2 regions of the Chryseobacterium sp. 3008163 genome follow, and region 2 is predicted to be linked to the other one. Evidence: riboswitches for the same ligand, from Rfam matches in the RefSeq annotation. Region 2 holds a riboswitch; the other holds the start of a gene.
What was found. Region 2 has a riboswitch for S-adenosylmethionine ahead of EAG08_RS23130 (alpha/beta fold hydrolase). Riboswitches for the same ligand answer to the same signal wherever they lie in the genome.
Positions count from the first base shown of each region.

Region 1: it holds a riboswitch for S-adenosylmethionine, as region 2 does, so the genes downstream of both, EAG08_RS09160 (SusC/RagA family TonB-linked outer membrane protein) here and EAG08_RS23130 (alpha/beta fold hydrolase) in region 2, are expected to answer to the same signal.

Region 1 covers NZ_CP033070.1:2,018,729-2,023,166, forward strand. The annotation lists gene EAG08_RS09160 (SusC/RagA family TonB-linked outer membrane protein) at 1-1,975, opposite strand, end outside; SAM riboswitch class I at 2,059-2,155, opposite strand; gene EAG08_RS09165 (type II 3-dehydroquinate dehydratase) at 2,399-2,806, shown strand; gene pckA (phosphoenolpyruvate carboxykinase (ATP)) at 2,934-4,438, opposite strand, start outside.
Region 2 covers NZ_CP033070.1:1,877,811-1,882,248, forward strand. The annotation lists gene EAG08_RS23125 (ACT domain-containing protein) at 14-1,558, opposite strand; gene EAG08_RS23130 (alpha/beta fold hydrolase) at 1,610-2,548, opposite strand; SAM riboswitch class I at 2,610-2,722, opposite strand; gene EAG08_RS08465 (MGH1-like glycoside hydrolase domain-containing protein) at 2,910-4,438, shown strand, end outside.

The DNA of each region.
Region 1 (4,438 bases), 140 kb from region 2:
CCAAACCTACATTCAGATTGAGGTTGGTTTCCCATTTCAAATCCGGAGTAGGAAGCCTGCTTGCCACCGTACCGCCTTCACCTAAGTTGTTATAAAAGGTATACAGACTTTGATACGCATAATACGTGCTCAATTTGTCATTTCCCTGTCCTCCATAACTTGCACGAAGAGTCAGCTGATCGAATATATTTAAATCTTTAATGAAATCTTCATTCGAAGCCCTCCAAGAACCACCGACTGACCAGAACGTCCCCCATCTGTTTTCAGGAGAAAATCTTGAAGAACCATCTGCCCTTACCGATCCGGAAACGAAATATTTATTTTTAAAATCATATTCCACTTTTCCCAAGAAACTTAACAAGCCTAATTTATCGCTGTTTCCACTGAATCCACCCAACAAAGCTGCCGCATCCGGCTCGTAATAATAGGGAAGTGAAAATTGGCTTCTGTTTCCAGAGATGGTTTGAAATTCGTAATGATAAAATTCCTGACCCGCCAAAATATTAAAGTGATGCTGGTTGAATTTTTTATCAAAAGTCAGAATATTACTGGTCGTATAAGACAGCGTTCTTGAGTTTGTTTTTGTTACTGAACCACCGATCTCACTTCCCTGCCCAATCAAAGGATTTGAATAAAAGTGACCGTTGTAATTCACCAAATCAACAGAAAAACTAGATTTAAATTTCAATTCTGGTAAAAAAGTAAAGTCTAAAAACCCTTTTCCTGAAAAGTTATCTTCTCTGTTTTCATTTTTATCTAAAGGCAACGTCGCTGCTGCATTTTGATTCTGTAAAGCACTTGTTGGACGGTATTTTCCAAAGTCATAAATGTAATTTCCATTGGCATCTAATCTGTGGCTTCCATCTACATTTCTTTCGTAATAAGGATAAAACGAAGGGATGACTCTTGCCGCATTAATGATATTATCCGTCCTAGAATCTGATGAAGGCGGCGCTTCCTGAAGACTGTTGGTATAACTTAAATTAGCTCCTACGTTCAACCATTTTTTGACTTCAGAATTAATTTTCAGTCTTGTGCTGTATTTCGTAAAACCTGAACCAATGGCAATTCCTTTATCATCGAGATAACCTAAAGAGAAATAATAATTGCTTTTTTCACTGCCACCACTGAAATCCAGATCAACCTGACTTCTTGCGGCTACTCTTTGAAGAATATCTCTCCAGTCGTCATTCCATAAAGCATTTGCACCAGACAAAAGCTTCCCGTCTGTTCCGACCGGTTTTGCAAAATTTGAACCATAAGGATTGATCCCTAAAGCTGGTACTAAATTATCACTTGCCATCTGTGCCGCCTGCTGTGAAGAGACCTGACTCGATTTATACCCATTTCTCAAAGCTTCCCAATACAGCTGAAAATACTGATCGGTATTCACCTGCTCATAATCTTTAACCGCTCTACTAGAAAATCCCTGACTGATATTAAAGTTGACCTTTGCCTCACCTTTTTTACCGGATTTTGTGGTGACAATAATCACTCCGTTGGCCGCTCTTGATCCGTATAGTGAACTTGCTGTAGCATCTTTCAAAACACTGATGGATTCAATATCATTCGGACTTATAGAGTTGATGTTTCCGTCAAAAGGAATTCCGTCAACCACAAACAAAGGATTGCTGGAAGCACTTACCGAGCCAATCCCACGAATACGGATAGAAGCTGTGGCTCCTGGTTGTCCCGAAGAACTCACCGCCTGAAGTCCAGGAACCTGGCCTTCCAAAGCTTTGGTAATATTGGTTACCGGTCTGTTATTTATTTTTTCGCTGGAAATTGTTGCCACAGAACCTGTGTAACTTGTTTTTTTCGCTTTACCGTAAGCGACCACTACGACTTCATCTATTTCCTGTTCGCGTAGTGAATCTTTTTTTGTTTCCTGCCCATGTAGATTGATAATTCCTAAGAAAAATACAGCAACGGGAGGAATCCAAATTTTAGAATTAATTAAATTTTTGTTAATCATAATCCATTTTATTTATCAATTATTAAAAAATAACCCTTTGCAGAAAAGACGGCAAAAGGCATCGATAAATACGATTAACCAATTGCTTATTTTTCCTTTAAAGGCTGAATTTAACACCTTGCGCAGAGCAGGTTGTTAAGACTTCACAGGGTCAGTTCCCTCCATCTTTCTTTATAAGCCGATCGAAATATGAGTGCAAATCTAAAAACAATTAGTCTACAAAACAAGTAGACTTTTAAGTTTCAAATTATTATTTAATGAAAATTAACTTAATATATTCTTAAAAAACACTAAAATAGAGCGTTACAAAAAATATTAAATTATAGAATATGATAAATATCATTAAAAATAATGTAATTCGAAAAAAATGATTTAAAATGGAAAAGCTTTCTACTTATTGAAAAAACTTTTTAAATTTATCCTATGAAAGTTTTAATCATCAACGGCCCGAATCTGAATCTTCTAGGCACAAGAGAACCTGAAATCTATGGAAGCATTTCCATGGAAGATTATTTAGAAAAACTAAAGTCTGAGTTCACTTCTCACGAACTGCATTATTATCAGTCAAACATTGAAGGCGAACTAATTAACAGACTTCAGAAAGGTGATTTTGATGCGGTTGTGATTAATCCGGGAGCTTTCACACATTATTCTTATGCAATTGCGGATTGTTTAAAAAATATTCAGAAACTGAAAGTGGAAGTTCACATCAGTAATATTTACAAAAGAGAAGAATTTAGGCAGAAATCTGTAACGGCAGCTTGTACGGATGCAGTTTTGTCTGGTTTTGGGATGGAGGGATATCGACTGGCGATTTTGAGTTTAAAATAGTTCCTCACGGATTGCACAGATTTTCACAGATAAATGTGTGAATTTTGCTCTCGCAGATCAAACTGATTATACCGATTTTTCTTTAAAATAAAAAAGCCTCATCAATCGATGAGGCTTCTCACTATTTCTAAATGGTCTGTTCCTGCAATTGAGGACCAGAGGCAATCAGCTTTTTGGCTTCGTCATTACCGCAGTACTGCTCGAAGTTCTTAATATATTTTGCAGCAAGATCTTTTGCTTTTTCTTCCCATTCTGCAACATCATTGTATGTATCTCTCGGATCTAAAATACCTTCAGAAACATTCGGCAATGAAGTTGGAATTTCTAAATTCATTACAGGGATTGTAGTTTTCTCAGCATTTTCAATTGATCCGTCGATAATTGCATCAATAATTGCTCTTGTATCTTTTAGAGAAATTCTTTTTCCTGTTCCGTTCCAACCTGTGTTCACTAAATAAGCTTTTGCTCCGTGCTCTTTCATTTTACCAATCAATGTTTTAGAATACATAGTTGGGTGCAATGTTAAGAATGCTTCACCAAATGCCGGAGAGAAAGATGGTTCCGGTTCTGTAATTCCTCTCTCTGTTCCAGCTAATTTTGAAGTATAACCGCAAAGGAAATGATATTGAGCCTGGTTTTCATCTAAAATAGAAACCGGAGGCAAAACTCCGAAAGCATCAGCCGAAAGATAAACAATCTTGCTTGCGTGACCTGCTTTAGAAGGTAAAACGATTTTATTAATATGATAAATCGGATAAGAAACTCTCGTATTTTCTGTGATTGAACCGTCTTTGTAATCAGCAACTCCATCATTAACCACAACATTTTCTAGAAGCGCGTCTCTTTTAATCGCTCTGAAAATATCCGGTTCTTTTTCTGCTGACAAATCGATTACTTTAGCATAACATCCACCTTCATAGTTGAAAACTCCGTTGTTATCCCAACCGTGCTCATCGTCACCAATTAAATATCTTTTAGGATCTGCAGACAAAGTTGTTTTTCCTGTTCCCGAAAGTCCGAAGAATAACGCTACATCTCCTTCTTCACCAACGTTAGCAGAACAGTGCATCGATGCCATACCTTTTAACGGAAGGTAATAATTCATCATCGCAAACATTCCTTTTTTCATTTCTCCGCCGTACCAAGTTCCACCAATAATCTGAAGCTTTTCTGTAAGGTTGAACATCACAAAATTTTCAGAATTCAATTCCTGCTCTTCCCAATTTGGGTTGGTAGTTTTTGAACCATTAATTACTGTGAAATCTGGTTCTCCGTAGTTTTCTAAATCGTAATGAGATGGACGGATGAACATATTTGTAACGAAATGCGCCTGCCACGCAACTTCAACGATAAATCTTACTTTTAGTCTTGTATCTTCATTAGTCCCGCAAAATGTATCGACAACATAGATTTTTTTGGCACCAGAAAGTTGATTTAAAACTAAATCTTTACAAGATTCGAAAATTTCGGGTGTTGTAGGAAGGTTTACTTTACCGTCCCAGAAAATAGTATCTTTCGTAACATCATCCTGAACAATGTATCTGTCCTTCGGCGAGCGTCCAGTGAAAATACCTGTCTGTACAGATACCGCACCCGATTCTGTAAGCTCAGCTTTTTCAAACCCCTGATTTT
Region 2 (4,438 bases):
TGTCTCTCGGGTCTTATTTTGCTTCGCTCAGTCGTAAAATATCACCAAAAACTCCTCTCGCAGTAACTTTTGCTCCCGCCCCGGCTCCCATGATGACGATCGGATTTTCACCATAACTTTCGGTGTAAATTTCAAAAATTGAATCTGAACCTTTTAACTGTCCTAAAGCGGAAGTTGCCGGCACAGAAATTAGTTTTACATCTAGTTCACCTTTTTCTTTCTGTAAATCTCCATGCAAATCACCAACGTATCTTAGAACATGATTCGACTCCTGACTGTTCTTGATTTGATCGTACTCATCATCCAACTCTTCTAATCTTGATAGAAATTCCTGTTTTGAAACCGAAAGCAAAGCTTCAGGTACCAAATTCTGAATATTGATGTCCGTAAATTCATTAATTAAATCTAATTCTCTCGCCAAAATCAATAGTTTTCTTGCAACATCATTTCCTGATAAATCTTCTCTTGGATCTGGTTCAGTGAAACCTTTTTCTAAAGCTTCATTTACGATTGTTGAAAACTTGTCGTTTCTTAAAGAAAAATTATTGAACACGTAACTCAATGTTCCCGAGAAAACGCCTTTAATCCTTGTGATATTTTCACCGGATAGGTGTAGAAGTTTAATTGTATCAATCAAAGGTAAACCTGCACCTACATTGGTTTCGTAAAGATATTTTTTATTGTTTTTATTCAACGTATATCTTAGTTTACGATATTCTTCAATCGGAAGTGTGTTGAAAATTTTATTTGACGAAACCAAATCAAAACCATTTTCTGCCAAAGCCTGATAGTTTTTCACAAAATCAACACTCGCCGTATTATCAACAACGATAAGATTTTCAAGTTGGTTTTCTTTTGAGAAATTAATTAACTCGTCAACATTTGAAGTTTTTTCGGCTGCAAAAACCTCATCGCTCCATGTATTATCAAACCCTTTTTTATTAAAAGCAATTTTTCTGGAGTTAGCAACTGCCACAACTTTCAAGTGTATATTTTTTCTTCTTTTAATTTCTTCTGAAGAATGTAAAACCTGCTCAATTAAAGTCTTTCCAACATTTCCATGACCAATGATTGCTAAGTGAACCGTTTTTGGTTTTTTGAAAATTTCCGATTCAATGATATTTTTACTTTTCTCATCCTGTGAAGAAGTTACAACAATATTGATGCGCTTCTCGCTTGAATTTTGGTTTAAAAGCAACGGGAAAACATTGTTCCTCGCCAGCTCAGAAAGTATTTTATTCAGATCATCTGCCACAAAACCAATGACAGAAACATTGTTAATGCTATAAATTTGTGAAACCTTTCCCGATTTTCTTTCAGCAGCAAATTCGTCAATCAGACAATTAACCGCTTTCTCAGAATCGTCTTCGTGTACAAGAATCGAAAGTCCGTTCTCAACGGCTTGCTGAGAAATTACTCCTACACTGATTCGCGCCAAAGTAAGCGCTTTAAAAACCCTACCGTCAATCCCGATTTCTCCTAAGAAGTCTGCTCCTTCAAATTTGATGATTGATCTGTTTTTTAAAAATTTTATTTCGTTTGCATTAGTCTTATTCATCTCTACTTATTTATTTGTTTTTGCGTGATGGAATTCCACAGAGTTCCATTTCTACAAAATATTTTTTATGATATAATTTAATTGTTCGTATTCCATTAAAAAGGCGTCGTGCCCATGAATTGATTTGATCTCGTGATAGAAGACATCCTCTTTTTCAGTTTTCAGCTTTTTAAAACACATTCGGATTTCAGAAGCCGGGAAAAATAAGTCGGTATCTACAGAGATCATGTGCATTCGTGCTTTGATTTTACCTAAATCTTTATCGTTTGCATTAATGTTCATGAGTAAATGATTCATCAATTGATAAGATTTTAAACTAAATCTTTCGGCAAGAGATTTACCGTGATAATTCAACCAGTCTTCAGATTCTAACTTTCGTTTTTCCTGATTAAATTTATTTTGAAATCTTTCATTTAAAGATTGAGGTGTTCTGTAACACAACATCGCATGAATTCTGGCTTTCTGAAGTGGCTCATCATTTCCGTTTAATAAAAATTGCTGAACCAGACATTGAGCGTGCAACCAATCATGAGTTTTAGAATCGCAGGCAATAGGAATAAAAATTTCTGCCAGATTTGGCTTTTTAGCAAGCATTTCCCAACCGATTCCACCTCCGAGCGAACCTCCGATAATGGCGTATACGTTTTTAATATTTAAAGTCTCAAGACCTTGCAGAAATATATTAGCAATGTCTGAAGGGGTGAAATCTGAATATTCATCAATAAAAAAATCATCATATCCGTTTCCGGGGATATTGAAACAGAGAACTGTATATTTATTTGTATCAATAACCTGATTTTCACCAATCAACTGCTTCCACCAACCTTTTTCTCCGGATACATTTGAGTTTCCGGTTAAAGCATGATTGATCAAAATAATGGGTGCAGAAAACAAGTCTTTCCCAAAAAGCTGATAGCTTAATGAGATATGATATTCCTTTTGGGAATTGGTTTGATACAAAAAATTAATATGTTGCAGTTCTGTTTTCAATTTTATATTATTTAAAATAAATTTGAAAATGCCATGAGAAATGGCTGAAAAGAACTTCAGTAAGTTATCTGTCCAAAATAAAATTTTATTTGGTAGAACGTAGCACCTTCTTCGCTTGCGCAAAGGGTTGCTAAGGTTTCACAGGGTCTATCCCTCAACCTTTCTTGATAACATTTTCAATATGTAAATGAACGAATGGTGCAAAGATAATACATTTCTCTTAAAAAAATAAATAAATTTTATTTATCGTTAAAAATCCCTTCATTAAAAGCATTTCAGAAGGATGTTAAGAATTATTAAGCTTAAAAAAATTGGTTTTTTTTGTCAAAAAATCTACCTTAGCAATGAAAAATGATGTTATATGAGTGTTGAGAAGCAAAGACTAAAGGATAAAAACTGGTTGAATTGGGGACCTTACGTAAGCAACAGACAGTGGGGAAATGTACGCGAAGACTACAGCCCAAACGGTGATGCGTGGCGCTTTGCCAATCACAACAATGCCGAAAGTTATGCTTATCGCTGGGGCGAAGAGGGTATTGCCGGAATCTCAGATACCAAACAGCTTTTTTGTTTTGCGCTCTCATTTTGGAATAAGAATGACGAAAGAATAAAAGAACGATTTTTCGGACTGAGCAATCCTCAGGGAAATCATGGTGAAGACATCAAAGAAATTTTCTACTATTTAGATAACACACCCACTCATAGCTATATGAAAATGGTGTACAAATATCCCATCAATAAATTTCCTTACGAAGATTTAGTCGCTGAAAACGGAAGACGAAGCAAGAATGAACCCGAGTATGAAATCATAGACACCGGAATCTTCGATAAGGATGAATACTTTGATATTTTTATTGAATATTGCAAAGGGAATATTGATGACATTCTGGTACGAGTTACGGTTTGTAATCGAAGTAATCAAGATGCACCGATTGTCGTTTTACCGACTGCGTGGTACAGAAACAACTGGAAATGGGGTTATAATGAATATCAAGGACAGCTGGAAGATTCTCATGAAGGATGCATCAACATCAATCACGACAGCATTACTTTAAAAAAGTTTTATTCTAAAAACAGAAATGCCCAGCGGGTATTTTGTGATAATGAAACTAATAATTCAAAACTTTACGGAAGTCCGGAAGTTGAGAATGCCTATTATAAAGACGGAATCAACGATTTTGTAATTCATCAAAAAAACACAATTAATCCTGAAAAGAAGGGCTCCAAAGCATCATTTATTATAGAAGAAAACATAAAAGCTGGAGAGTATGAAGTTTTTGAATTCCGGTTGTCTTCAAATGATTTAGATAATCCATTTTATGATTTTGAAAGTATTTTTAATGCAAGACTTTCGGAAGCAAATGAATTTTACGAAGAAATTCAGCAGGATGTTCCGAACGAAGACGAAAGAAATGTGCAGCGACAAGCCTTTGCAGGACTTCTTTGGAATAAACAATTTTACCATTACAATGTAGGAAAGTGGCTGAAGGGTGACCCAAATCACGAAGCTCCGAGAGATTTTAATCATTATGTGAGAAATACCGAGTGGGAACATCTTCACAATAAAGACATCATCTCAATGCCCGATAAATGGGAATATCCTTGGTATGCGACTTGGGATTTAGCATTCCACTGTGTACCTTATGCAATCATTGATGGAGATTTTGCTAAAAACCAACTTCTTCTTTTGACTAAAGAATGGTACATGCATCCAAATGGACAAATGCCCGCTTACGAATGGAATTTGAGTGATGTAAATCCGCCCGTTCATGCGTGGTCTTGTTTCAGGGTATTTAAAATAGATGAAAAAGCAAATGGTAAACCCGACCTTTTATTTTTAGAAAAAGTTTTTCAAAAGCTTCTTCTGAATTTCACATGGTGGGTCAACCG